Regions from separate parts of the Arthrobacter sp. MDT2-3 genome, predicted to be linked through region 2. Evidence: riboswitches for the same ligand, from Rfam matches in the RefSeq annotation. Region 2 holds a riboswitch; each other region holds the start of a gene.
The links. A riboswitch is a leader RNA that binds a small molecule or an ion and turns the genes downstream of it on or off. The one in region 2 is predicted to bind cyclic di-AMP.
Positions count from the first base shown of each region.

Region 1: it holds a riboswitch for cyclic di-AMP, as region 2 does, so the genes downstream of both, AC5RUQ_RS19080 (LysM peptidoglycan-binding domain-containing protein) here and AC5RUQ_RS05295 (aggregation-promoting factor C-terminal-like domain-containing protein) in region 2, are expected to answer to the same signal.
Region 3: it holds a riboswitch for cyclic di-AMP, as region 2 does, so the genes downstream of both, AC5RUQ_RS20015 (M23 family metallopeptidase) here and AC5RUQ_RS05295 (aggregation-promoting factor C-terminal-like domain-containing protein) in region 2, are expected to answer to the same signal.
Region 4: it holds a riboswitch for cyclic di-AMP, as region 2 does, so the genes downstream of both, AC5RUQ_RS01285 (NlpC/P60 family protein) here and AC5RUQ_RS05295 (aggregation-promoting factor C-terminal-like domain-containing protein) in region 2, are expected to answer to the same signal.

Region 1 covers NZ_JBNHFS010000008.1:37,252-44,305, reverse strand. Annotated here, with positions in the region: gene AC5RUQ_RS19095 (ribonuclease Z) at 1-96, shown strand, start outside; gene AC5RUQ_RS19090 (APC family permease) at 163-1,620, shown strand; gene AC5RUQ_RS19085 (protein adenylyltransferase SelO) at 1,624-3,099, shown strand; gene AC5RUQ_RS19080 (LysM peptidoglycan-binding domain-containing protein) at 3,269-4,141, opposite strand; cyclic di-AMP (ydaO/yuaA leader) riboswitch at 4,145-4,308, opposite strand; gene AC5RUQ_RS19075 (dienelactone hydrolase family protein) at 4,613-5,587, shown strand; gene AC5RUQ_RS19070 (TraR/DksA family transcriptional regulator) at 5,734-6,093, shown strand; gene AC5RUQ_RS19065 (DNA alkylation repair protein) at 6,090-6,656, shown strand; gene AC5RUQ_RS19060 (DUF1810 domain-containing protein) at 6,640-7,054, shown strand, end outside.
Region 2 covers NZ_JBNHFS010000001.1:1,117,196-1,124,249, forward strand. Annotated here, with positions in the region: gene AC5RUQ_RS05260 (glycosyltransferase family 4 protein) at 1-866, shown strand, start outside; gene AC5RUQ_RS05265 (nucleoside deaminase) at 900-1,406, opposite strand; gene AC5RUQ_RS05270 (phosphatase PAP2 family protein) at 1,468-2,388, shown strand; gene upp (uracil phosphoribosyltransferase) at 2,430-3,065, shown strand; gene AC5RUQ_RS05280 (VOC family protein) at 3,111-3,485, shown strand; gene AC5RUQ_RS05285 (HAD-IA family hydrolase) at 3,555-4,244, shown strand; partial or broken gene AC5RUQ_RS05290 (hypothetical protein) at 4,314-4,376, opposite strand; gene AC5RUQ_RS05295 (aggregation-promoting factor C-terminal-like domain-containing protein) at 4,540-5,283, opposite strand; cyclic di-AMP (ydaO/yuaA leader) riboswitch at 5,289-5,449, opposite strand; gene AC5RUQ_RS05300 (HAMP domain-containing sensor histidine kinase) at 5,570-7,054, opposite strand, start outside.
Region 3 covers NZ_JBNHFS010000009.1:48,136-55,189, reverse strand. Annotated here, with positions in the region: gene AC5RUQ_RS20020 (C40 family peptidase) at 1-501, opposite strand, end outside; cyclic di-AMP (ydaO/yuaA leader) riboswitch at 572-754, opposite strand; gene AC5RUQ_RS20015 (M23 family metallopeptidase) at 883-1,704, opposite strand; cyclic di-AMP (ydaO/yuaA leader) riboswitch at 1,715-1,926, opposite strand; gene AC5RUQ_RS20010 (iron-dependent transcriptional repressor DtxR) at 2,073-2,768, opposite strand; gene serC (phosphoserine transaminase) at 3,047-4,177, shown strand; partial or broken gene AC5RUQ_RS20000 (DUF3027 domain-containing protein) at 4,493-5,089, opposite strand; gene AC5RUQ_RS19995 (cold-shock protein) at 5,207-5,590, opposite strand; gene AC5RUQ_RS19990 (hypothetical protein) at 5,809-6,042, shown strand; gene AC5RUQ_RS19985 (helicase-associated domain-containing protein) at 6,053-7,054, shown strand, end outside.
Region 4 covers NZ_JBNHFS010000001.1:269,404-276,457, forward strand. Annotated here, with positions in the region: gene AC5RUQ_RS01270 (ABC transporter permease) at 1-928, shown strand, start outside; gene AC5RUQ_RS01275 (ABC transporter ATP-binding protein) at 925-2,085, shown strand; gene AC5RUQ_RS01280 (AMP-binding protein) at 2,124-4,709, shown strand; cyclic di-AMP (ydaO/yuaA leader) riboswitch at 4,809-5,000, shown strand; gene AC5RUQ_RS01285 (NlpC/P60 family protein) at 5,004-5,795, shown strand; gene AC5RUQ_RS01290 (dihydrofolate reductase family protein) at 5,999-6,562, opposite strand; gene AC5RUQ_RS01295 (MmyB family transcriptional regulator) at 6,629-7,054, opposite strand, start outside.

The DNA of each region.
Region 1 (7,054 bases), on a different contig from region 2:
CTGCAAAGGATTGCCTTCCCGAAACGGCGGCGGTGGCACCAGGACCCCATCCTGACGAGCGGGGGCAGGGCGGATGATTGCCAAACCCAACCATGAGGTAGAGAGTGAATTATCCGGTATGCACCCCGGGCCCACCCGCCCACCGTGTTGTGGAGGTCGACAATGAGCAAAACTTCCGAAGAAGTCTTCGACGCTACTCCTGAAGGAAGGGAACCCGAACTTAAACGGGTCCTTGGCCCCAAGCTCCTCCTGCTTTTCATCGTGGGCGACATCCTGGGTGCAGGCGTCTATGCCGTCACGGGAACCATGGCAGGAACCGTGGGCGGCATCGTGTGGCTGCCGTTCCTGCTGGCCTTCGTGGTGGCCACCCTGACGGCCTTCTCCTACCTGGAGCTGGTCACGCAGTATCCGCAGGCCGCCGGTGCCGCCCTTTATACACACAAGGCGTTCGGCATCCACTTCGTCACCTTCCTGGTGGCCTTCGCCGTGGTTTGTTCAGGCATCACCAGCGCCTCCACCTCCGCGAACGTCCTGGCCCAGAACCTGTTCGGCGGGTTCGAGATCAACGGCTGGATGGGGCTTCCCGGGCAGGGTGTCATCACCGCGGTAGCAATGGGCTTTATGCTGCTCCTCGCCGCCATCAACCTCCGCGGCGTGGGGGAGAGTGTGAAGTTCAATGTGGTGCTAACCCTGGTGGAGATGATCGCGCTCTGCATCGTGATCGGCGTCGGCTTCTTTGTGATGTCCCAGGGGACGGGGAACCCCGGGGAGATCTTCGTCTTCAACGACTACCAGGACAAGGGAATGTTCCTCGCGGTCACGGCAGCCACATCCATCGCGTTCTTCGCCATGGTGGGCTTTGAGGACTCCGTGAACATGGTGGAGGAAACCAGGAACCCGGAAAGGATCTTCCCCCGCACCATGCTGACCGGCCTGGGAATAGCCGTGCTCCTGTATATGCTGGTCGCGGTCTCCGTGGTCAGCGTGTTGACGCCCACAGAGCTGGAAAACATTCGGGAAGCCGAGGGTGCGGCCCTCCTTGAAGTAGTGCACAAAGGCTCTCCCGATTTCCCGATCGACAGGATCTTCCCGTTCCTGGCGGTCTTTGCCGTAGCCAATACGGCGCTGATCAACATGCTGATGGCGAGCCGCCTCATTTACGGCATGGCACGCCAACGCGTCCTGCCACCTGCCCTCGGGAAAGTCCTGCTGGTCCGCCGCACGCCGTGGGCAGGCATCCTCTTCTCAACCGTCCTGGCACTGGGACTCATCCTGTACGTGACCAGCGATCCGGAAAGTAACATCGTGGCCAACCTCTCGGGCACCACGGCCTTCCTGCTGCTGTGCGTGTTCACGGTAGTGAACGTGGCGTGTGTGGTGCTGCGGCGCAAGCGGGACCCCAACCGCAAGGTGTTCTTCACCTCCCCGGGGCAGCTGCCCGTGGTGGCCGCCCTGCTGTGCGCTTTCCTGGCCGGGCCTTGGGTGGGCAGGAATCCCATCCAGTACCAGATTGCCGGCGGCCTGATGGCCATCGGCGTTGTGCTCTGGTTCGTCACGTGGCTGATCAACCGGAGAACGAACCAGGGTCAACCTGAGAACAAAGCAAGAGGAAAGGCTTAACAAATGACAGCTGCTGCAGAATCGACGGTCACCTTTGACGGACGCTTCGCCAGGGAACTGTCCGAGCTGGCTGTTCCCTGGCAGGCAGAGGAGGCCCCCGAGCCGAAGCTGCTCATCCTCAACGACGGGCTGGCAAGGGAGCTGGGGCTTGATCCGGAATACCTCCGGTCCCCCGAGGGCGTACGTCTCCTCCTGGGCAATCACGTCCCGGAGGGATCGACGCCGGTTGCGCAGGCGTATGCCGGCCACCAGTTCGGCGGCTACTCGCCACTCCTGGGCGACGGGCGTGCCCTTCTTCTCGGCGAGGTGACCGACGCGGAGGGCAGGCTCCGGGACGTCCACCTGAAAGGTTCGGGCCGCACACCATTTGCCCGCGCCGGGGACGGCCGTGCCGTCGTCGGACCAATGCTGCGGGAATACCTCGTCAGTGAGGCGATGCACGCACTCGGCATCCCCTCAACACGTTCCCTTGCCGTGGTGGGCACCGGCCGCCCCGTACGCCGCGACACGATGCTTCCCGGGGCCGTGCTGACAAGGGTAGCCAGCAGCCACCTGCGCGTGGGCAGCTTCCAGTACGCAAGGGCCACCGAAAACCTGGACCTCCTGCGCCGCCTGGCCGACCATGCCATAAGCCGGCACTACCCTGATGCCGCCAAAGCAGAAAACCCCTACCTCGAGCTCTTCGAACGGGTGGTGGCCGCCCAGGCATCACTGGTGGCGCAGTGGATGCTGGTGGGATTCGTCCACGGCGTGATGAACACGGACAACATGACCATCTCCGGAGAAACCATCGACTACGGGCCCTGCGCTTTCATGGACGCCTTTAATCCTGCCGCGGTCTACAGCTCCATTGACGTCGGCGGGCGTTATGCGTACGCCAACCAGCCGGTCATTGCCGAATGGAACCTGGCCCGACTCGCCGAGGCCATGCTGCCGCTTTTCAACGAGGACCAGGAACAGGCCGTGGCCCCTGCCGTCGAGGCACTCGGCAAGTTCCGCCGCCAATACAGTGACGCATGGTTCTCCGGCATGAAAACCAAACTCGGTGTGGCGGAAGCCCCAGCGGGAACCCCTGAGGCTGAAGAAGCCTCGGAGGTGGTGGACGGGCTGGTGGCACTCTTGAGGGACGGACCAATCGACTACACGTCCTTTCTCCGGAACCTGGCCCACGCGGCAAGGGGAAATGACCGCCCGGCCAGGGGAATGGTCCTTGACCTGGCTGCCTTCGACGCGTGGGCGGAGCGGTGGCGTGCCCTGCAACCCGACGCCGGCATGATGGACCGGGTCAACCCCGCCTACATACCGCGCAATCACCTGGTGGAGGAAGCGCTCGCCGCAGCAACGGAGGGAGACCTTGGTCCTTTCAACCAACTCCTCGACGTGGTCCGTGACCCCTTCCACGAGCGGCCGGGGGTCGAACGCTACACCGAGGGAGCGCCGGAGGACTTCGGCAGCTACCAGACCTTCTGCGGCACCTGAGCACGCACGGCACTGAAGCAGCCACAGTATAAGCAGCCAAGGCACCTGCGGGCCGGCTGCCTGGAGGGCCGGACAACAAAACAGGGCCTGGCAACAACAGGCCCGGACAACAAAACAGGGGCGGCAGCCGGGAACAATCCCGTCTGCCGCCCCTGTTCGGGTGGTGTGACTACGCTACGCGGACGAAGGAAGCGCCGCTGAGCCAGCTGATGGAGTGGACCTCGGTCTTGAAACCGTCCACGCCGCCGCTGACAACCTGGCCGTTGCCGGCGAAGACGCCCACGTGGCCGGCGGTGATCACCAGGTCACCGGGAGCGGGGGTGCCCACAGTGGAGCCGTACTGGTAGAACTGGCCCGGGGCGAGGTCGCCAACGCCCTTGCCCACGGAGCGGAGAGCCTTCTCCACCATGGCGGTGCAGTCCTGCTGGACGCCCAGCTGGCCGTAAGCGGCCGCCAGGATGGCTGCGCCGGTGCCGGTGCCGGCGGCTGCCGGTGCCGGAGCGGGTGCTGCCGGAGCCGGAGCAGGCGTCGTGGAGGCGTAGGACAGGTTCATTCCGGTGTTAGCGGGAGCGGCAGCAACAGCAGCCTTGACGGGAGCCGGAGCAGCAGCCTTGGCGGGAGCCGGAGCAGCTGCAACGGCACCGGCACCGGGGATCTGGATCTGGTCGCCGGGGAAGATGATCGCGTCGATCGCCAGGCCGTTGGCGGACAGAACGTCATTCAGGGCTACACCGTTGGCGGCCGAGATGGCGCCCAGGGTGTCGCCGGAGACGACGGTGTGCACGTTGGCTGCAGCTGTTGCTGCGGGGGCAGCCACTGCAGCAGCAGGTGCTGCATAAGCCTGGGTGTTGGTGGTCTCAGTGGTGTCCGGACCGGTAACGCCTGCGTGGGCCGGGGCGCCTACACCGAAGGCAATGCCGGAAGCTGCGGCTACGGCGAGCGCCGGGCGGCCAAGCGACTTGGCTGAGACAGCCAAGCCCTCGAGCGCGATGGAGCGGGCCGGAGTCGCGCGGTGACGGGCGGTGGTGGAATTTTTTGACACGGTTGATCGCCTCTCCCATGCCTGCGGGGTGAGCTGTCGGGTTCGGGTTGGAGATACCCGGCCGGCAGCGACTCCGCACGGAACGGAGGCGCTATCGACTTAACCCCAAGGCCTCGTAGGAGGCCGCGGAAACTTGGTTCCCCCGTCCCTGCCAGCTGGAAACGATTGAATCCCGGGTCAGTGGCAGGGCTCGGCATACTGACGGGAATGTCCCGTCTGAGAGGGACACCTGAAGACCATAACCTGATTCCGGACCGATTGTCACATTTGGGTAACATACGAGGTGTTCCTATCGTATTTAGCAATCGAATAGACTCATTTGCCGCATCCGGCTGACCACCCGAAATAGGCGCGCCGCACATCTGGCCGTGTTGTTTGTCACAAACTGATAAAGGATCTCGAAAAGTGGCCGCGAACCTTGCCCGGAGGTACCGGACGGAGGAGGATGTTCGGCACCGGCGAGGAGGCATAGTGACCCAGCTAGGCAAGTATGAGAAATACCTGATCGAGGAATTTTTTGACGACTACCGTGCCGGCGCGCTGAGTCAGCGGACCTTCACCCGGCGGGTTGCCTTCATCACCGGCAGCATGGCAGCAGCAGCGGCGGCGATGCTGCTGGTGGGCTGTACGCCCAGTGAGGTACCGCGGAGCACCGACCCCATGCCCACCCCGGAGCCTTCAACATCTTCGGCCGCCGGCACTGCCGGTTCCGGTGCTGTGCCCGGGGCAAAGAGCCCGCTTTCCGTTCCGGAGGGTGCGCCAGGGATGACGACGGCGACCGTACAGTTTTCGTCCGGCGGAACCTCAATCAGTGCCTACCAGGCCAGGCCGGAGCGGGAAGGGCGCAGCCCTGCCGTGCTGATCTGCCATGAAAACCGCGGCCTGACACCCCATATCGAAGATGTGGCCCGCCGCTTCGCGAAAGCGGGCTACGCGGCCCTTGCCCTTGACCTGCTCAGCCGGGAGGGCGGGACTGCAAACATGGACCGCGACGCAGTTCCCGGTGCCCTCACCCAAGCCGGCGCCCCGCGCCACGTTGCCGACTTCGCAGCAGCACTGGAGTATCTCAAAGCCCAGGACTTCGTGGACGGCGGCCGTATCGCCATGACCGGCTACTGCTTCGGCGGCGGCATTACATGGCAGGCGGCCACCGAGCTGGACGGGTTAAAAGCCACCTCGGCGTTTTATGGGCCGGCCCCTGACCTGGCCAAAGTGCCGGACATCAGGGCCGCCGTTTTCGGCGTTTATGCCGAACTTGACCAGCGCATCACGGGCGCGATGCCTGCTCTCAAGGATGCGCTCGCAGCCACTGATGTTGTCCATCAGCTCACTGTCTACCCCGGCGTTGACCATGCCTTCCATAACGACACCGGCGACCGCTACAACGAAGCCCAGGCTACGGCGGCGTGGAACGATACCCTCGCGTGGTTCGGCGAGCACCTCTAGGGCGCGGCATGCGCGCCTGGCGTGCGGAAGGCGGATGTTTCTCCGCTCCATAACGAGAAATGCTGGCCGTCAAAGACGGCTCGCCGTGCGCCGCCTGGAACCACCGGTGGCGAGGAACTGGTCCTGACCCCGCGTAGGCTTTTCCCATGCCCGACTACGAACGGTTCCGTCTCCTGCTCGAGGAGGAACGGGAGCGGAAGGCGGCCCTCCTGCCGGCCCTCCGCGCGGACATCGCCTCCGCAAATTCAGCACGCCAGGACTCCAACGTGGACGACGAGCATGATCCGGAGGGCTCCACCATCGCCTTCGAACTGTCCCAGGCGTCCGCCCTGCTGAAGCAGAGCAGCATTGGGCTCGGCGAGGTGGAGGCGGCCCTGGCCAGGATCGCCGTCGGCACCTATGGGACCTGCGCGGTCTGCGGGGACGCCATCGCCGAAGGCAGGCTGGAGGCACGGCCGTGGACCCCGTTCTGCATCCGGCACGCATCGGCAGGCCGCAGTCAATGAGCAGCGGCGTGGACGTGACTGTTGTTGCCGCCTTCATTGACCGCACGCTGCAGAACGAGGGTGCCTGGTACCGTGCGGACGACGTCGAGGGCCGGCTGGGCGGGCAGCTGGCCTCCTACGGCTCCTCTGTGGGTGCTGTCCGGGGGACCATCCGCGACGCCCTGCGAAAGTACAAGGACTTCGATCACGACGCCGTGGTACAGCTGGCATCCGCCCTGTGGGGTCAGCCCAAGCCCGGCTCCAGGGCAGTCTTCGAGCGCCGGCTCGCCGCCGTTGTGCTGCTCCAATCCAGGGAGTCACTCCTGCGCCATTCGGACCTGACGCGGATTGAGGGCTTCCTGCGCTCTGCCGGCACGAGCGAACTGACCGAACCCCTGCTGGCCGACGTCGTGGCGCCCTTCCTGGCGCGGCTCGGCGGGCGCGACCGGCAACGCGCACATGTTGTCCTCGCCCGATGGCGGACGGACTCTGACAGCCGGCTGCGCAGCGCGGCCGCCTACCTCGCACAGCAACCTGCCCACGAAGCCCCATCACAAGGAGACACCCATGAACGATCCCTATAACCTGGACCGATTTGTTGCCGCGCAGGATGGCGGCGGGACCTATGACCAGGCCCTGGCCGAACTGCAGCTGGGCAGGAAATCCGGCCACTGGATGTGGTTCATCTTTCCGCAGATCGCCGGCCTGGGCCAGAGTGAAATGTCGCAGCGGTACGCCATCAGCTCCCTTGCCGAAGCCCGGGAGTACCTGGACCATCCCGTGCTGGGCCCCCGGCTTCTCGACTGCGCCCTTGCGGTCACCAACCACAAAGGCCGCCCGGCGGAGGACATCCTGGGCGGCATCGACGCGCGGAAGCTGCAGTCGTCCATGACGCTGTTCCTCCGCGCAGCTCCCGGGGAAACCGTCTTCAAAACAGTCCTGGCCCAGTTCTTCGATGGGCAGCCCGATGGCGCTACCGACG
Region 2 (7,054 bases):
CCGTCGTCACCATAGTCGACGGCCTGATCGCCATGGGTGCGCCGGACGAACTGGAGTTAGCAGCCAAAGCCCGGCAGGAGACCTGGGTGCTGGTGCACATGCCGGCCCCGTCGCGCCACGAGCTGGAGGCACGGTCCCTACGTGCGGCATCGGGAGTGATCTGTACCAGCAGTTGGGCGGCCATCACTCTCGAAGCCCGCCACGGCCTTTCCGGGCTGCGGGTGGCCCTGCCCGGTACGGATCCCGCACCTGTGGCCGAGGGATCCATTCCGCCGCACATCATCACCGTAGCCGCGCTCCTCCCGAACAAGGACCAGTTGCTGGCCGTTGAGGCACTGGCACGGATCCAGGAACTCGAGTGGACAGCATCACTGGTGGGATCGGACCAGGCGGACCCGGAATACGCAGGCCGCGTACGGGCCGCGGTCGCCGCGCACGGGCTGGAAAATCGGGTGGGGCTTACCGGTGAGCTGAAAGGGCGGTCGCTCGAGGACGAATGGAACCGCGCAGACCTAAGCGTCCTGGTGTCCCAGGCTGAGGCCTTCGGCATGGTAGTCACGGAGTCGCTCGCCCACGGAATTCCCGTGGTTGTCCGCGAAGGAACAGGCGCCGTTGAAGCCCTAAGTTTTGCCGCGCCGGGAGTGGAGTCTGGAGAGCGGGCGGGCGCTCACCTCCCCGGAACTGCCGTAACTTTTCCGTCCGATGCTGACCCTGGAAACCCTGCCGTGCTGGCCGGGGTCCTGCGGCGCTGGCTGCAGGACGGCGCAACCAGGGACGCCTGGCGGGCAGCCGCGCTTGAGACGAGGAATCGCTTGCCGCGGTGGGACCGGACGGCCGCGCACGTTCTCGACACCCTCGGCGGCTAAAGTTCCCACGCGGATGGGAGCACGCACAAGCACCTACAGCCGCGTACGGTGCCCCACAAAAAAGTCACGCAACAGCCCGCCGCATTCGGCTTCGCGGATCCCCGCGTAGACCTCAACCCAGTGATTCAGCCGGCGCTCGCGGAGCACGTCGAACACGGATCCCGCTGCGCCCGCCTTCTCATCCCAGGCGCCGAAAACCACCCGGGGAATCCGTGCAAGGACAATCGCACCGGCACACATCGCGCAGGGCTCGAGGGTCACCACCAGCGTGCAGTCCGCCAGCCGCCAACCATCTCCGCTCCCGCCGTCGGCCAATTGCAGGTCCCGCAAGCGCGCCGCCGCCTCCCGGATCGCAACCACTTCGGCGTGTGCGGTGGGGTCGCCCAGCTCCTCCCGCTGGTTCCGGCCGGAACCCAGCACGACGCCGTCGGGCCCTATTACAACGGCTCCGATCGGCACGTCCTCCGTAGCAAGGGCACGGCGCGCCTCCGCGAGGGCGAGGCCCATCCAGGCATCGTATTTGCTATCTGCGGAGACCATGGCTCAATGATAGTTTCGAAGGATACCCAGAGCCCGTGACGAAGATCCGCCGGGAGGCACAATGAGCACCGTCCGAGACCGCATGGACAAGTGGATCAAGCCCTATGCCGCCCTGTGGCTGACGATGATCATCGGCGGGGCGCTGGTGCTCACCATGGCCCTGCTGGGAGCCGAGGTGTACTCGGACGTGGTGGACGAGGAAGGACTGACAAGCCTCGACATTCCAGCATTGGAATATTCACAATCCCTGCGGAACCCCGAAGTGGATGCCTTCGCTACCGCCTTTACGAACGTGGGCGGCGGGATCGGTATGCCAATCCTCGCAAGCATCCTCACGGCCTGGCTGACACTCCTGAGCCGGACTTGGCGCCCCATTGTCCTGGTGGGCGGCGCAGCCCTTGTTTCCACCACGGCCACCACCCTGGGCAAGCGCCTGGTGGGCAGGACCCGCCCGGACCACTCCGAAGCAGTACCGCCCTTCGAGACCACACCGTCATTCCCCAGCGGCCACACCCTGAATACAACAGTGGTGATCGGCGTCCTGGTGTACATCATGTGCCTTCAGTTCCAGATGCTCTGGGCAAGAATCACTGCCATCACCGCCGGCGCACTGTTCATCATCGCCATGGGATTGAGCAGGGTGTTCCTGGGGCATCACTGGATGACGGACGTGATAGCGGGATGGCTCCTGGGGCTGGCATGGGTGTGCATGGTGATCCTGGCCCACCGGCTGTTCCACCTGATCCGGAAGCGGGAACATGCCGGCCCGGCACCCACCTTCGAGCACCCGGTCCTCCGCGAGGACCCCAGCGCGGACCCGCCCACAAGCAGCGCCGGCACCTCCGGACAGAGCGACGGCGGACCCTCACGGGGGACTGGCGGCACCTCCGAAAGGAACGACGGCGGCGCCCCGGGAAGGTCCGACGGCGGTACGTTCCGTCGAAGCGACGGCGGCTCCTCACGGACGGGTGCAGGAGGCTAACGGCAGGAAATGGCCCAGCGGCCGGATGATAGTTTTGACCCATGCGCACTCTCGTTGTGGACCACCCGCTGGTCGCCCATAAGCTCACCGTCCTGCGGGACAAGAACACCCCGTCCCCGGTCTTCCGGCAGCTGACGGAGGAGCTGGTGACACTCCTTGCCTACGAGGCCACCCGCGAGGTCCGCACCGAACCCGTCACCATCGAAACGCCCGTCAGCACCACCGTGGGTACAGCGTTCACCAAGCCAACCCCGCTGGTGGTTCCCATCCTGCGGGCCGGCCTGGGCATGCTCGAGGGCATGACCAAACTCGTTCCTACCGCTGAGGTCGGATTCCTGGGGATGGCCCGGGACGAGGAAACCCTGGACATCATCACCTATGCCGAGCGCCTCCCCGAGAACCTCACGGACCGGCAGATCTTCGTCCTGGACCCCATGCTGGCCACCGGCGGAACCCTCCGCGAGGCCATCAAGTTCCTCTTCAAGCGCGGCGCTTCGGACGTGACCTGCATCTGCCTCCTGGCCGCCCCGGAAGGTTTGGCCAAGCTGGAGGAGGAACTCTCCGATGCCAACGTGACCATAGTCCTGGCCTCCATCGACGAAAAGCTCAACGAGAAGTCGTACATCGTTCCAGGGCTGGGGGATGCGGGCGATCGCCTTTACGGCATCGCAGGGTAGTCCTCAAGCCTTTTTCATTCCGCCTCCCGCCGTTAGCCTGTGCGGATGGACTGGAAACTCGAACTTGTGTACGTCCCTGTGTCCGACGTGGACCGCGCCAAGGACTTCTACGTCAACAAGGTGGGCTTTAATGCCGACTTTGATGAGCGGCCCACGGACTCCATCCGCTTTGTCCAGCTGACGCCTCCCGGCTCCGCCTGCTCAATCTGTATTGGCGACGGGCTTACGGAGGCGCCTCCCGGCACCGGCTCCAACCTTCAACTGGTGGTCAGCGACATTAATGCCGCGCACCAGCAGCTCAAGAGCAACGGAGTGGACGTCAGTGACGTGGACGTGCAGGATTGGGGCCACTTTGTGTACTTCGCCGATCCCGACGGCAACAGGTGGGCGGTCCAATACATCCCCGGCCGCGGCGCCTGACATACCGTAAGCGGCAACGGGATAGTGGAGGCGCAGCGGTGATCCCCCGAGCGCAGCGCCTAAGGCACAATGGGGACCGTGAACGCCTCCACACCGGCTGCTGTCCGGACCCTGACCTGCCGCGCCGTCCTCTTCGACATGGACGGCACCCTGGTGGATTCCACGGCAGTGGTGGAACAGGTCTGGGGTGAATTCGCGGCGCGCTACGGGCTGGACATCGAGGAAATACTCCGGACGTCGCACGGCGTCCAAGCCGGCGATACCGTCCGGCGTTTCGCGCCGCCCGGGGCGGATGTGCTGGCGCTGACAGCGGAACTGGGCGCCATGGAACGCCTCCGGACCGAGGGCATCCTGCCGCTGCCCGGAGCCGCCCGGCTGCTGAGCACCCTGCCGGCGGACGCCGTCGCGCTGGTGACATCAGCTGACCGGGTCCTTGCTGACATCCGGATGGGGGCAGCGGGGCTGGCCATGCCGGCCACCGTCGTGACGGCCGAACTGGTGACCCGGGGCAAACCGGATCCCGAGGGATACCTGAAGGCCGCTGCCGGTCTCGGCGTGGATCCCTCCGACGCCGTGGTGTTTGAAGACGCTCCCGCCGGCATTGCGGCCGGGGTGGCCGCCGGTATCCCAACCGTAGCCGTGGGGCCGAACACCGGGCCGCTTCCGGCGGGGGTCCTGCATATTCCTGATTACGGTGCCGTCGCCGCCCGAGTGGACAAGGACAAGGAGGGCCGGACGGTCATTTCTTTCCGGCTTTGAGGTCCGCCACCTGGCAATGCGTCGCGACCTGGTCTCGGGAGTTTTGGCTTCGCCCAGCGGCTCCACGTACCGCCGCTGGGCGCTGTAGCCCAGGGTCGCGTAGAACTCCTGCGCCGCCGGCTCCGCAGCCATTGCAGCGGCAAGATCCTCAGGGACCTCAACAATCCGGGGTTGCGTGTCCAGTTCCACGTCGGCCCGGTCCTTCAAAGGTGTGGGACCCAGAAGCTGCGGGATCCAGACGTGCGGGGCTGATTAGTACGCCGCCCGTGTTGCAGAGCGGGTGTGCCCGTACTGTCTAGTACCAGTTATTCGACAGGTGGAAGTTCAGGGCACCGCACGGGGACTGGTAACGCTCCTGGATGTAGTTCAGGCCCCAGTTGATCTGCGTGCGGTAGTTGGTGAGGTAGTCCGCACCGGCGCTGGCCATCTTCTCAGCCGGCAGGGACTGGACGATGCCGTAGGCGCCGCTGCTCGGGTTGGTGGCCGTGGTGGTCCAGTCCGATTCCTTGTCCCATAGGGTTACCAGGCACTGCATCTGGTCAGGAGCCCAGCCGTAGTTCGCCAGCTGGCTGGCGGCGTAAGCCTGGGCGCCGGCGGGATCGTTGACCGCGACGGCGGGCGCAGGCTCGGGCGCCGGGGCCGGAGCAGGCTCAGGTACTGGAGCCGCCTCGGGAGCGGGTGCCGGAGCGGGCTCGGGAGCGGGTGCCGGTGCAGGCTCGGGAGCCGGCGCAGGGGCGGGCTCGGCCGCCTGCGGGGCTACAGCTATCTCCGGAACGGCGGGCTCAGGCGCGGGATTTGAGGTAATCTCGCTCTTCTCGATGCTGAGGTTCGACTGCGCCTGGGCGGCCTGCGTCTCGGTGGCCGCTACGCGGATGCTGGTTTCCGTAGCCTGTCCCGCAGCTCCCACTCCGACGAGGAGTGCGCAGGATGCGGCCACCACGGCCGCGCGCTTGCCGAAGGAAGGGATTTTGCCGGCTTCCGGTCCGGCGAGCGGTGCAGGCCGGGTTTTCGGACGTGGTTTTACCAGGATTTTGAACATGATGGATCGCCTCTCACACCTGCGGAGTTAGCTGTCGGGTTCGGATGAGGGCATCCGGCCGCACGGAAAGATCACGTGCTGGCTTAACCCCAAGGGCAATCAGTGCCCGGGACGGTGGGTCCCCCGCCTCTGCCTTTGTTCAAAGGGAATCCGGGAAGTGGCAGAGCTTGGCGTCATCCGGATATGCGGCTCGAACACGAACTGCACCCAATCGACGGTACAGGAGTGCAGCGCGTAAGTCACATTTTGGTAACAGAGATCACGACGGCGGCGCGTCGCCTTGCTGCTAGCGCCACCTCGAGGGGAGCTGTAAGGCGAACTGTGTGCGCCCCGGTTGTGATGTCACCGTTACCCTTCCTCCGTGGGCTTCCACAATAGATTCCACGATGGACAACCCCAGGCCGCTGGTGCCTTCGGCTGCTGCAGTGCCCGCCCCATCTTCCGCGCCCTTCCGCGCCGCGTCTGCGCGGGCGAAGCGCGAAAAAACATGGTCCACAAACTCGGCCGGGATGCCGGCGCCGTCGTCCGTTACCGTTATCAACGCGGCACCTCCAGCGGTCTTTCCCACGCCGGTAACAACAGTGGTGCCGGCAGGCGTGTGTTTGCGCGCGTTGGAAAGCAGGTTCATCAGCACCTGGCGCAGCTGGGAGGCGTCACCGGTGACCACCACGGGCTCATCCGGAAGTTCCAGCCGCCAGTTGTGGCCCGGTGCCATCACCTTTTCATCGCTGACGCTTTCGACCACCAGCTGCGTAAGGTCCACCTCGCTGAGCTTCAACGGCTGGCCCTCATCAAGCCGGGCAAGCAGCAGCAGGTCTTCCACTAAGGCAGTCATCCGCTCCGACTGGCTCTGTACACGGGCCAGGGACTTTTGGCCGTCCGGGGTGAAAGACTCCGTCATCCTCATCAATTCGGTGTAGCCGCGGATGGCGGTCAGGGGAGTGCGCAGCTCGTGGGAGGCGTCGGCCACAAACTGGCGCACCTTCGTTTCGCTCTTCTGGCGCGCCTGCAGCGCGTTTGCCACGTTGTCCAGCATGAGGTTGAGCGCGTGCCCGACGCTGCCCACTTCCGTCCCGGGATTGGAGTTCGACGGCGGTACGCGCACCGCGAGCGCCACCTCGCCCGCGTCCAGGGGCAGCTGCGATACCCGGGTGGCAACCTCCGACAGCTGCTCGAGAGGTTTCATGGTGCGTCGGATCAGGACCGTGCCAACTAATCCGATCAAAAGCAACCCGCCAAGCGAAACGACCGCAAAGGTCCACACGAGGGAGGCAAGCGTGCTTTCTTTGGCAGCGAGGGGGAGTCCCGTGACCAGGACATCGCCAAAGGTGGTCTTCACCGCCAGCAGGCGGTAGCCACCGTTCGAGAGGGTACGGTCCACGGGCTCCGCATCTGTCGCCAGTGCCAGCAGCGTCTGCTTGTCCTCGGCGGACAGGGCGGAACGCGTGGTGTCCGAGGTGAGGAATCCACCACTGTTCACCTGGCCGTTCAGGATGCGGGCGTTCATGGTTCCCACGCTTTGGCCGCGGGCGTCCAAGGGGTCCCTTCCGTTGGAGCCGCCCATGGGAGGGCGGCCCGGATTGTTGGACCGCTCTGCAGCTTGGCTTAGCTGTTCGTCCAGCTGGCGGGTCAGGAACGCATCCATGGAGGCGTAGCTTGCAACGCCCACGGCACCGCAGATGGCAATCAGCAGGGCCATGGCCAGGAGGATGAGGCGGGTACGCAAGTGCCAGGTGCCGGGTTTGAGCCAGCTTCGGCGATGGGGATCGGC
Region 3 (7,054 bases), on a different contig from region 2:
CGCGTTGACGCGGGGGATGCTGATGCCGGCCTGGGCATAGACCCACTGGGTGAAGCCTGAGCAGTCCCAGCCGTTGGGGGTGGTGCCGCCCCAAACGTACGGACGGCCGATGCCGGTGTAGGCGAGGCCCGCAATTCCGGAAGTGGACGCGGAGGCAATTGTCTCCACGGCCTTGTCCGCAACGGAGTCGGCCGACGCGGTGGAAGCGGTGGTCACTCCCTGCTCATCGTCTGAGTCCGTGGACTGCGCAACTACCCGCTCAACAACGGGTGCCGGGGTGGTCTTGACCACGGGGCGCTCGAAGGAGACGGTAGCCGTGGGCGCCGCCGTGACAGCGAGGGCACTTTGTGCCGATCCGGATTCCGTGGAAGCGGAGACACCAGCGGTGGTGTCCGCTGCATTGGCCGGCAGGCCCATGGTCAGGATGAGGCCCGAGGCAGCTGCGATGACTGCAGCCTGGCGACCTACTGTCCCGGCATTGGCACTAACAGCCTTGGACATGGAGTCCAGGGGGTTGGTACGAACCGGTTGCGCACGGTGGCGCGCAGAATTATGGCGTGAAGACACGAAGGTAGCCTCTCCCAATGCCTACGAGGTGAGCTGTCGGATTCGGATGGGAGTCACCCGGCCGCGCGGCTTCCTGGGAAGCTTTTGCGACTTAACCCCAAGGCCTTCAAAAAGCTGAAGGCCAAAATTGGTTCCCCCGCCCCTGCCAGACGATGAAATGCGAACGGACCTTGAGCGGTGGCAGAGTTAGGCAATCCGCACAAGAGCGTCAACTTCGGAAAAGTTGACGCGAGTTAGACGGTACAGCAGTTTTGGAAGAATGTCACATTCAGGTCACGGCATGTCAACACCAAGTGATAGCTCACCGTCATTTGACTAAAGCCAACCGGTCGGGTCAACAACTTCGCCGTTGACCTGGACCTCAAAGTGGAGGTGGCACCCGGTGGAAGCCCCCGTGGTCCCGCTGAGGGCCACGACGTCCCCGCGGGACACCGTCTGCCCTTCCTTGACGCTGAAGGACGACAAGTGGTTGTAAGTGGTTTCCAGGCCGTTGCCGTGATCCACTACGACGCGGTTGCCGCCGCCGTACTGGTGCCAGCCGGCGAAGGTGACCGTTCCAGTGGCTGCGGCCAGAACAGAGGTGCCGCACTGGGCTACGTAGTCCTGTCCGCGGTGGAAGTCGCCGGAGCCTCCGGTGATCGGACTGACCCGGTAGCCGAACGGCGACGCAGTGGTCAAAGCAGCGAGCGGGGCGCCAAGACTTCCTGCGGAAGCGGCGCGGGTGATGGCACCGGCAGACTGGGCACTGAGCAGCTGCTTCAGTTTGCCGTCCGGGTCTGCCTGGGTAACCACAGCAGAGCGGCTGAAGTCTATCTGGGCACCTGCTTCCGCGGAAACCTGCGGCTGGGGCACAACAGCGGACGCGGCGACAGGAGTGGATCCCGAGGCATCCGTGGCCATCACGGGACTGGTGGCCGGCACGGTCACGGTGAGCACCAGTCCGGTGGCGGCCAGGGCGATGCCGGCCTTTTGGCCGATGCCGCTGGCAGCGGCGAATTCAGTAATTTGGCGGAAGGGACCCCGACGGCGGCGCGCATCACGGTGCGGATCGCGGGGGCGTTCCGAGGTGATGACTTCGACAACACGCGGTGTCGAAGCAGGGACCGCCGCGCGGCGGCGTCCCCTGGAATTCTGCATGGTCAAGAAGGGTTCCTCTCTGGAAAGCCTGCGAAGTTAGCTGTCGGATTCGGGTCAGAGAGTACAAAGACCCGGTCCGCCGTAAGCAAGCTTCGGCACAGAGATATCCCCGGAGGAATCCTTCACTGGAAGAGGCTTGCTGCTGACGGACTTCACCCCAAGGCAGTCCCCCGCTGCCGCTTGTGGTTCCCCCGCCTCTGCCAGTTACGACTCGTGCTCCTGATCCGCTGGCAGAGCTCGGCTCCAGATCAGGTAACGCTTTAATATCAACGCTTGGTTCAACTATAGATGCTTAAGCCCGAAAGTAACAATTCCGTTATCTTTGCGTAACGCAGTTCACACGGAGTATGGCGTCCGCTCTTTGCCTTTCAGCGGATCGCCACGAACACATGGGCGGCAACTTCCGGAGGCAGCTCCAAGGCACCTTCGATACCCGGAACCCGGACCGAGATGTAGTCACCCACCCGTTCCAGCGACACAGCCGCACCCGGCCGGATACCGCCTTCATCAAGCTGGGAGAGCAGTTCAGGCTCTACCTGGATGGGCTCGGCGAGCCGGCTGATGGTCACCACCGAGGCAGGACCGTACGACTTCATCGCCTCCAAAAGGCTAATGGCGCCATCCGCAAAACCCAGGGTCGGCACGCCGCCCAGGGCAGCAAGGCCGGGGATCGGGTTCCCATAAGGGGACTCAGTGGGATGGTTCAGCAGCTCATAGATGCGCCGTTCCACCCGCTCGCTCATAACATGCTCCCAGCGGCAGGCTTCGTCGTGGACGTAGGCCCAGTCCAAACCGATCACATCGGCGAGAAGACGTTCAGCCAGGCGGTGCTTGCGCATTACTTCGGTGGCACGCTTCCGGCCCGTCTCGGTGAGCTCCAGGTGGCGGTCGCCGGAGACAACCACCAGGCCGTCCCGTTCCATGCGCCCGATGGTTTGGGAGACGGTAGGCCCGGAGTGGCGCAGCCGCTCGGCGATCCTGGCGCGAAGGGCAACGATGTTCTCTTCCTCGAGCTCCAGAATGGTCCGAAGGTACATCTCCGTAGTATCGATCAGATCCGTCATCCAGCTCAGCTCCTCGAGCACAGTACCTAGCGTTGTCCCACCGTATCGCCTTCACCGCGACGTAGTCCGTGGAAAAGCTTAGCCTATTTTGACTTTGTCCGAATAGTTCACCGGGGCGCGGGCGGGGCGTCTCATTGGCTGGACTATGACGGTTCCGGTTCCCGCCTATTGTGCCGTTCAGGCAGAATAAGGGAGGCCCTGGTTGCAGCCGTCACCGGCTGCCGGCCACCAACACCCGTCCGGACCAAAGCCATGTCCAGCCCGAAATTGGAGCACCCGTGAGCGAAACCAGCATCACTATTCCCGCCGACCTCCTGCCCAAGGACGGACGGTTCGGCGCCGGGCCTTCCAAGGTCAGGCAGGAGCAGATTGATGCGCTGTCCGCCGCCTCGAAGAACATCCTTGGCACCTCCCACCGGCAGGCCCCGGTCAAGAACCTTGTTGGCTCCGTCCGCGAGGGTCTCAGCCAGTTCTTCCGTGCCCCAGAGGGCTACGAAGTGGTCCTGGGCGTTGGTGGCTCCACGGCTTTCTGGGATGTGGCCAGCTTCGGCCTCGTTGAAAACAAGGCCCAGCACCTGTCCTTCGGCGAGTTCGGCTCCAAATTTGCCGCAGCCACCAACAAAGCGCCCTTCCTGGACTCCTCGTCAATCATCGTGTCTGAGCCGGGCACGCACCCTTCAGCCAAGGCGGAAGCCGGGGTGGACGTCTACGCGTGGCCGCAAAACGAGACCAGCACGGGCGTTGCTGCCCCGGTCCAGCGTGTTGCCGGCGCAGACGAAGGAGCCCTGGTACTGGTGGACGCCACCTCTGCCGCGGGCGGGCTGGACGTGGACGTAGCGGAAAGTGACGTTTACTACTTTGCGCCGCAGAAGAACTTTGCGTCCGACGGCGGCCTCTGGCTCGGACTGTTCTCCCCCGCTGCACTCGAACGTGCAGGGCGGATCAAGGCAGGCGGCCGCTGGATACCTGATTTCCTTGACCTGCAGACGGCCATCGACAACTCACGCCTGAACCAGACCTACAACACTCCCTCACTGTCCACGCTGGTAACGCTGGACGCCCAGGTGCAGTGGCTGAACTCCAATGGCGGCCTTGACTTCGCTTCTTCGCGCACGGCAGACTCTGCCGGCCGCATTTACAGCTGGGCAGAGGCCTCGGAGTTCGCGACCCCCTTCGTCACGAACCCGGAGGAGCGCTCAAACGTTATTGCAACCATCGACTTCGATGAGTCCGTGGATGCCGCAGCGGTCGCCAAAGTCCTGCGCGCCAACGGGATCGTGGATACCGAGCCGTACCGCAAGCTCGGCCGCAACCAGCTGCGTATTGCAACGTTCGTGGCCATCGAACCGGCGGATGTTTCCGCCCTGCTGGCCAGCATTGATTTCGTGGTGGGCGAACTGCGGAAGTGACCGAAACTGCGAAGGTCATCCGGCTGACGTAACGCTCCAGCCCCAACGCACGACGGCGCCGCCCGGGTTCTGCCCGATCGGCGCCGTTTGCGCGTCTTAACTCAGTTTTCCGTGCCTGGGCGCGCTATTCCGCGCCTAATCCGTCCCGGCGTCGTGGCCTGAGGGTTGTTCCCGCACGTGCGCGGCTTCATCAACCCGAACTTGGTCATTCCGGGCTATAGCGTCCAGGGCTTCATTGTCCACGGCTTCATTGTCCAGGGCTCCAGCATCCCCGTCAGCATCCCCGCCGGCAGGCAGGGCGATGGCGGGCTCAGTGGTAGCGGGCTCAAGGGCGACAGTTTCCGGTACATCGCCCTCGTCTGCGCGTACACCAGCCTGCTCTGCACCGGCGTCGGGCGTGCCGGCTTCCGGCTCGTGCACCGGGTCTTCGCCGCGCTCCGATTCCTGTTCCTGCTCATCCTCAGGCCGGACCCGTTCCGCCCACGGAACCCATTCGGGCGCCAGGATGGACTCCTCGGACGGCAAGAGGCCAAGCTCGTTGACCGTGACCACCTTGGACCGCGAATTCCGGGTCAGTACTGCGAACCACTGCCACCCGGCATAGCCGGGCAGCCTGCATTCAAAGAGGTGGGTTACCAGGCGGTCGCCTTCGCTTTTGGCTGCCAGGTGCTGCCCAACGTCCGATGCCGCGGTGATGCCTTGAATGGCGGTCCGTGCCGTGTCCACCGCAGCAGCTAGGAAAGCGTCCGGCTTGCCCGTCCGCCAGACGGGCACACCGGCGCGGCGCTTGGCTGCTTTTGCCGCCCCAGGCGCCTGGCCGGCAGGCTCAAGGCCGGCAGGCTCAAGGCCGGCAGGGGCCGCGGTACCACCGGCCGCCCCGCCGGCGGCGGCACCTGCCTGCGGCTGCGCCATCTCCAACGACACCGGGCCCATCGATTCATCCGGCGACTCCAACCCCTTCGCCAAGGGCGTTGACTCCGGATCGAGTGACTCCAGGTCCTGCTGATCAGCTTCCCGGTTCATCAGGGCCTAAACGTCCAGCTCGTCGGCAACCTTACGCAGGGCGGCGGCGATGGCCTTGCCCTTATTGCCTTCCGGGTACTTGCCTTTGGAAAGGGTTCCGGACAGGTTGTCCAAAACAGTCACCAGGTCCTGGACCAGCGGCGCAAGGTCCTTGGCACTGGGCCGTTTGGCCTTGGCGATGGACGGCGTCTTGTCCAGCACCCGCAGGCCCAGGGCCTGGGCACCCTTGCGGCCATCGGCCACACCAAACTCGACGCGGGTGCCGGCCTTCAGCTCGGTTACACCCTCAGGCAGCGACGATTTGGGCAGGAAGACTTCCTGGCCATCTTCGCCCGCGAGGAATCCGAAACCTTTTTCCTTGTCATACCACTTGACCTTGCCGGTAGGCACGTAATCAACCTTCTTCGTTCTGACGTCTTGAGACGCGGCCAGCCGTCACCGCATCCACATTGTTGTGCGGGTCCAGGGTATGACGGCTAAAGACCGCGTTGGTCTGTATCCCTCAAGGTTATCCTGCCCGGTGCCGTAATCCTGCTTTCGATACCTCTCCGCAGCGCCACCCTGCACTCATGCCCGGACTGTCAGACCGGGCTGTTAGCGTTACGTTCATGACACCCTCGCGTTACCGGCGTCCCCTGACGATCTTCGCCGCAATTATTGCCGTGCTTTCGCTAGTGGCGGTGGCTGCCGTGATGGCCTTCGCCTTCGCCGGTTCGGTTGCTCCTGCCTGGGTCACCTATACCGCCCTGTACGGCCTGCCGCTGGCGTTCCTCCTAATGCTGTTCCTTGTTTTGGACAGTGTTGCCGGACGCCGCCGGGCAGGAAAACCGGGCGGGCGGTAACGTTGGACTGATGTCCCTTATTCGCGCGCTCAGCAAGGACCTGGAGGCCCGCAGCGACGACTCGTTGCGGGCGCTGTTCGACGCGCGGCCGGACCTTATCTCCCCCGCTGTACCCGACTTCGCCGCCCTCGCTGCCCGGGCCAGCGGCCGCGTCAGCGTCCAGCGCGCCCTGGAGCGCCTCAACCGGCCACAGATGCAAGTCCTGGAAACCCTCCACCTGTGCACCAACACGGACACGGAGCACAGCGCCTCCGCCGCCGGCTTGCGCAAGCTGATTTCCGGTTCCACGGTTGCCGCTGTGGAACGAATCCTGGCGTCCCTGCAGGAACTCGCCCTCGTACACCGTGCCGAACCGCCGCACGGGTCACCCGCCACCGGCAACAGGCAGCGTTATTTCCTCCCCGTTGGCAGCCTCAAGGACGTGGTGGGAATCTATCCGGCAGGGCTTGGCCGCAGCTATACGGAACTGGTGCGCCTCCAGCCGGCCTTCGCGCAGCGGGCGGTCCAGCTCGTTTCCGAACTTCACCGCAGCGGCGCGGCCATCCATGGGGCCACAACGCCCATGGAGGCGGCGCTGGCCCTGCAGCACTGGACGTCCTCGCCGGATGCCCTGCAGGACATTTTGGCCACGGCTCCGGAACGGACGGCGGCCCTGCTCGCCCGGTTCAGGAACTGGGCCATGGGCGCCGTTCCCCAGGCGCAACGCAAGGCGTCCATCACCACCGAGGGATCCGACGTCGGGCCCATCGATTGGCTCCTGGCGCGGGGCCTGCTGGTGCCGCTGGACGCCGCCCATGTGGAGCTGCCCCACAGCGTAGGGCTCTCGCTGCGGGGCGGCGCCGTCATCGACGACTTCAGGCTGTCGCCCCCGGTCCCGGAACTTGGCCGGACCAGTGCCGCGTTGCGGCGCAATGCTGCCTTGGGCGCCATTAGCGAGACGCTGCGGCTGGTGGGGGAAGTACTTCAGGCTGTGCGCGAACAGCCCCTGGCCACACTGCGCAGCGGCGGCGTG
Region 4 (7,054 bases), 850 kb from region 2:
GGCCGTCCTGGTCCTGCTGTTCGCCGTCGCCGTGCTGGCGGGGGAGCGGGCACTGCGCGGCCGGGCACGCTATCACCGGCAGGGCGGGAGGGGGCAGGGCCTGCAGCCGAAAACACTCCGCGGCGGCCGAGGCCTGGCTGCCGCCGCACTGTGCACAGCTGCCGTCAGCACAGGCTTCCTGATTCCCGTCCTCCAGCTGCTGGGCTGGGCCGTGGGGGGGGCAGTTAAGAACCCCGGCTTCCTCGCGGATCCGCGGTTCGGCGAGTACATCGTCAATACCCTCCTGGTTGCGGCAGCCACCGCTGCGGCCTGCGTGTTCCTCTCCGTGGCAGTGGCGCACGGCGTCCGCCTCAGCGGTGGCCGGTTCGTCTCCTCCGCGGCGCAGCTGACAACTTTCGGTTACGCGGTGCCGGGCGCCGTGGTGGGCATTGGCGTCCTCATCTCCTTCGCGGCACTCGATAATGCGCTCGAGGCTGCCGGCGTTCCCGGCGGCACCGGACTATTGGTCACGGGGTCGGTCCTGGGCATCCTCTACGCCTACGTGATTCGTTTCCTCGCACCGGCCTACCAGGCAGTGGACGCGAGCTTCGCGAAAATCCCGGCAACCCTCACTTTCTCGGCCCTTAGCCTGGGTGCTGCCCCGCGGCGCATCCTGGCGCGGGTGCATGTCCCCCTGGCACGGTCCGGGATTGCGGTGGCGCTGATGCTGGTGGCGATCGACGCCGTTAAGGAGCTGCCCATCGTGCTGCTGCTCCGGCCCTTCGGATTCACCACGGCGTCCGTCTGGGTCTATGAACTGGCCCGTGAAAACTTCTGGGAAAAGGCGTCGCTGCCCGCACTGGTGATCGTTGCGGCCGCCGTCCTCCCCGTCCTGGTCCTCGTGAGGCAAGCCCGCCGCAATGAAACACCTGGAAAGGCCCCAGCATGACCATGCGCATGGCACACGGAAATCGTCCTGCGGGCATGGAGACTGCTCCGGCAGCGCTGGTCTTTGAAGGCGTCAGCAAGCACTACGGACGGGCCGTAGGCGTGGATATGCTGGAGCTCGCAGTGCCGGCTGGCGAGCTGGTCACCCTGATCGGTCCTTCAGGCTGCGGTAAGTCCACTACGCTGCGCCTCGCCGCAGGCCTGGAACGGCCGGACGGGGGCACCATCCGGGTGGCCGGGGACGTCGTGGCGGGCAAGCGCCACTTCGTCGAACCCGAGCAGCGCCGGGTGGGGTTGGTGTTCCAGGACTACGCACTGTTTCCGCACATGACCGTGGCCCAGAATGTCGAGTTCGGGCTGGACCGGCTGAGCCGCGGTGAGCGCAAAACGCGGGCCGGGGAAGTCCTGGACCTGGTACGGCTTGGCCACTTTGCGGGCCGATACCCGCACGAACTATCCGGGGGCGAACAGCAGCGCGTGGCCCTGGCCCGCGCCCTGGCGCCCCGCCCTGCCGTCGTCCTCCTGGACGAACCGTTCTCCAGCCTGGACGAGTCGCTGCGCGCGCAGGTGCGCCGGGACACTGTGGCGACGCTTCGCGAGGCCGGCACCACCGGCGTCCTCGTCACCCACGACCAGACCGAGGCGCTCTCCGTCGGCACGCGGGTGGTGGTAATGCGCGGCGGCGTCATCGAACAGGCGGACACGCCGGAGAAGGTCTTCGAGCAGCCGGCCACACGATTTGTGGCCTCCTTCATGGGCGACGCGGACTTCCTCCCGGCCCATGTGCACCGCGCCCTGCTGACCTGCGAGATCGGCGTCGTTTCAACTGTCCCGGGCTGGGCCAACAGCGAAGCGGACGTAGATGTGGTGCTGCGGCCGCACGAGGTGGCGCTGCACCCGGACCCCGACTCTGCGGCGCGGGTGTCCGCGGTGGAGTACCACGGCGCCTTCGTCCTCCATTACGTGCGGCTGGCCTCGGGACGCACCGTGCGCTCCTGGCAGCCCCACACCGTCCGCCATCCGGTTGGAACAGCGGTAGCGGTGTCCGTAGCGGCAGGCACCACGCCCACGCTGCTGCTGGGCGACCATGCCATCACATCCCCACCCCCGGGCAGCACATTGAAGCAGCGCTCGCCCGAGCCAGTCCAGCTAAGTTAGGCCAGTTCCATGTCCCTACATACCGCCCCGGTGTCGCGTTGACCGCGCAGCCAGACCTCGCCCGGGCCGCCTTCACCGACCTCGCCCGCCACGGCGACCGCCCGGCGGTGCTCACCGCGGATGGCGTCCTGTCCTACGGGGAGCTTGCCGCCCGCGTGGACGACGCCGCCACCCGCCTGGGAACAGCACGGCGCCTGGTGGTGCTGGCAGCGCAGAACGACCTGGACTCGCTGGTGGCGTACCTCGCCGCGCTGTCGGCTGGCCATGTCCTGTTGCTGGCCCCGGCCGACAAGCCCGAAGCCCTCGCGTCCCTCATGGACGCTTACGACCCGGACGTACTGCTGCGCTCCGGCGACGGGCACGGGGTGCCCGTGCTCGAGGAGCGGCGCGCCGGCTCCCGGCATGAGCTGCATCCTGAACTGGCCCTGCTGCTCAGCACCTCGGGTTCCACGGGCTCGCCGAAACTGGTGCGGCTTTCGCATACCAACCTCACAGCCAACGCCGAAGCCATCGCCGAGTACCTGGGCATTGGGCCGGACGACAAGGCCGCCACCACGCTGCCCCTGCATTACTGCTACGGCCTGTCCGTTGTTAACAGTCACCTGGTCCGCGGGGCAGGGCTGGTCCTCACGGACCTCTCAGTGGTGGATCCCTGCTTTTGGGATCTCTTCCGGGAACGGCAGGCCACCTCCTTCGCGGCGGTTCCCTACACCTTCGACCTCCTGGAGCGGGTGGGCTTCGCCGATGCGGACCTGCCCAACCTGCGCTACGTCACCCAGGCCGGCGGACGGCTGGCACCGGAGAAGGTGCGCGCCTGGGCGGAAACCGGGCAGCGCCGCGGCTGGGACCTCTTCGTGATGTATGGAGCAACGGAAGCCACCGCCCGGATGGCCTATCTGCCACCTGACCTGGCCGCCGACCATGCTGAAACCATCGGCGTCCCCGTACCGGGCGGATCCTTCCGCATTGAACCGGTGGAGGACCTGGCAGACGGGGAACTGGTCTACAGCGGCCCCAACGTCATGCTCGGTTACGCCGACCACCCCGGGGACCTGGCACTCGGCCGGGAAGTCCGCGAACTGCGCACCGGAGACCTCGCCCGCCGGCACCCGAACGGCCTGTACGAGGTGGTGGGACGGCGCAGCCGGTTCGTGAAAATTGTCGGCCTGCGCGTGGACCTCGGCCAGGTGGAGCGGATCTTCGCCGACATGGGAATCACCGCAGCCGCCGCCGGCACCGACGACCGCCTTGTGGTCGCCGTCGAAGGCGGGCACGACGGCGGTTTGCTCGCCAAGACCCTGGCCGGCACGCTGGGGCTGCCGCGCACCGCCGTCGTGATCCATGCCGTGGAAGCCCTCCCGCGCCTGACCACCGGCAAGGTGGACTACCCGGCCGTCCTGGGACTTGCCGCTCCAGCGCCCGCTGCTGCGGGTGCCGTCGGTACCGCCCGCGCCGCAACCGCCAAGCCGGCACCGGAGGGCCCAACCCCCGCCGGCAACCCCGACGACATCCGAAGCATTTTCGCCGAGGCCCTGGAATGCCCCGTTGTGGGAAACGACGACACGTTCGTCTCCCTTGACGGCGACTCGCTGTCCTACGTGGCGGTCTCGGTTCAGCTGGAACGTGTCCTGGGACAGCTTCCTTCCGACTGGCACCTTTTGCCGGTGCGGGAATTGGAGCGCCGCCGGAAGCCCAGGCGGCGGAGCCCCTTTTCCTTCCTGGAAACCTCGATTGTGCTCCGGGCCGTCGCCATCGTGTGCATTGTGGCCACGCACGTGGAGCTGATCATGTTCCAGACCGCCCACCTGCTCTTCGTGGTGGCCGGCTACAACTTCGCACGCTTCCAGTTGGCGGACCAGCGGCTCCCGCGGCTGCGCCGCCAGCTCCGCGGTGTGGCCCGGATAGTTGTGCCCTCCACCGCTTTTATCGCCGTGGCCTACGTGCTCACGGACCGCTACAGCGTTGCCAACATCTTCCTGTTGAACGCCATAGTTGGGCCCGAGCAAGTAACCACGCAGTGGCATTTCTGGTTTGTGGAACTGCTGGTGTACATCCTGTTGGCCGTGGCAGCGCTTATGGCCGTGCCCTGGGTTGACCGGGTGGAGCGCCGTGCGCCGTTCGCTTTCGCCGTGGGGCTGGTGGCCATCGCGCTGCTCAGCCGGTACGACATCGTGGATCCTGGCCTTCCCAAGCCGCCGCCCGTGTTCTGGCTCTTCGCGCTCGGCTGGGCGCTCGCCCGGGCCCGCACACACTTCCACAGGATTACTGTCTCGGTCATCACCCTGATGACGCTGCCGGGGTTCTTCGGCAGCACCGTCCGCGATGTCACCGTCGCTGCAGGCATTCTGCTGCTGGTGTGGGTGCCAGCCCTGCCGGTGCCGGCCGTCCTGCGCCGGGTCATCGGCTGGCTGGCCGCGGCGTCCCTGTATATCTACCTCACCCACTGGCTGGTCTACCCGCTGCTGCTTCCCATCAACCCGGTCCTTGCGGTTGCCGGGTCCCTCGTGCTGGGGATGGGCTACTGGGCACTCTGCAGGTGGTTGCCCACTACGGCGGCCTTTAAATCAACGGGGCGATGCTTCACATCGTTGCTACGCCCCGTTGAACGGGAACGATTGACGTAAGTCCCAGCCCGAAGTGCGTTATGCAAATGTGACAAATGGGGCTGTTGTGACGTAGGGTCTGAAGCCGTGCCCGTTTCTCCGAATGCGGCACTCCTGAGCAGACTTGCCTAACTCTGCCGCTGCCCGGGATCCGTTCGCAAAATCGTCCGGCAGAGACGGGGAACCCAATAACGGCCTGCTTCCGGCAGGCCTTGGGGTGAAGCCGTGCCTGGTGCCTTTCGCGCATCACCACGGCCGGGTGTCTCCCATCCGAATCCGACAGCTAACCTCGCAGGCAGTGGGAGAGGCTCTTTCATGCCCAATGGCAAAGCTCACGGCCGCCGCCGCGCGGTCCCCGTCCAGACCAGCCCCCTGGCGGTCCTGTCCAAATCCTTCGCCGGCCACGCCGGCGGTGTAGGCCGTCAGGCCGCCGTCATTGCAGCCGCTTCCGGCCTCGTCCTGACCAGCGGCATCGCCGCCCAGGCAGCAGACGCCCCAACCCAGCGCGAAGCCGAGCCGGCATCGAACCTGGAAGTCGCCAGCCAGGTACAAACCCCGCTCAGCGCAGACGCCACAGTGCAGATCTCCTTCGAGCGTCCCGCCGTCAAGACCACGCCTGCCCCCGTCGTCGAAGCACCCAAACCAGTCGTCGTCGAGGCCCCCAAAGCTGCCGCTCCTGCCGCTTCTGCCGCCGTCAAGACGCAGGCCGTTGCGCCGGCCAAGGCCCAGGTAACCGTCACGCCCGCCGCTCCCGCTCCCGCTCCGGCTCCTGCCCCGGCAGCGGGAGGCGTAAATGCCATTATGGTGTCCTCCGCTTACGCCCAGATCGGCATGATTCAGGACTGCACACGACTGGTCGAAAATGCCCTGAATGCTGCAGGGATTCCTGTCGGTGACCTTGGTCCGATGCAGTTCATGAACTACGGCACCGTCGTCACTGATCCCCAGCCCGGTGACATGGTTGTCCAGTCCGGCCACGTGGGCATCTACGTCGGCAACGGCCAGGTCCTCAGCTCCGGCCTGAACGGCAAGAACGAAACCGCCGTCCACCCCCTGACCTGGATGACCTCCAAGGGCGCCGTCACCTTCGTCCGCGCAGGCAAATAGAAACTACTGAAGGCCGGTGAGTCAATGCCTTGGGGGCATTAACTCACCGGCCTTCAGCATGCCCTCTGCACATTGGAGCACTGCCATTTCCGCCGGATCGCGTGGTTATGTTGCCCCATGCCTTCCCGACCTTCGGCCGCGGACTGAGTTCCGCCGCGTACGCGAAGCAACCAAGATGCCGCCTGCTGCTCCCGCAACTCGACTCAGCGCCTGGTCTCATACCTGGTCAGGACCACACCGTCGGGAAACTTCCGGGTCTCCACCAGGTTGAGGTTCACCCAGTTGTCCAAGGCTGTGAAGAACGGCGTGCCGCCGCCCACCAGGACCGGATGGGTGACCATCATGTATTCGTCGATCAGTCCGGCCCGCATGGCCGCCGCGGCGAGTGTGGCACCGCCGATGTCCATGAAGCCGCCGTCATCCGCTTTGAGCCGGGTGATCTCGGTGACCGCGTCGCCGGTGGCCAGGCGGGTGTTCCAGTCGACCGTGCTGGGCGTCGAGGAGAACACCATTTTCGGCATGGCCCGCCAGCGGCGGGCAAACTCGATGTGCGCCGGCGTGGCGCCGGGCTGCTGGTCGGCCGTCGGCCAGTGGGAGCTCATCGTCTCCCACAGTTTGCGCCCGTACAGCGCCAGGCCCGTCGCCCCCACCCGGTCGGACCACCACTGGAACAATTCGTCGCTCGGGACGCTCCAGCCGAGGTCGTCGCCGGGCGCGGCGATGTAGCCGTCCACGCTCACGTTCATGCCAAAGGTCAGGTTGCGCATGGCGACAGTCTCCCGCGCGCCGGTATTCCTTGTACAGACCAGCACGGAGCGGTACGGATCGCAGCATCAATTTCCGCGGAGGTGGTTGGTGGCTGCTTCCTCATTGGACTTCAACTCGGTGCTGTTAGCGGCGGCCCAATTCGCCAGCAGCTGCAGCCCGTCGTTGGACGCGGAGCCTGGTTCCGCGGAGAAGACCAGCATCTGGAGGCTGTGGTCGGAGGCCAGGTCAAGGCCGAGGTAGTTCAGGTCGAGGTCGCCGACGATGGGATGGTGGACGCTTTTGATGCCGGTGCGGTGTTCCCGGTCGTCGTGGGCTCCCCAGAGCTGCCGGAAGAGGTCGCTGCGGGTTGAGAGTTCACCGACAAGATCGCTGAACTCGCTCCAACCTGCCGTGGAAGAACGCCACGACGAGGCCAACATGGCCTCCATCGAGCGCTGATCCCTAGCGGTGTGGTGTCCCCCCGGGGGACGCGCCGAGGAAGCGGAAAGGCC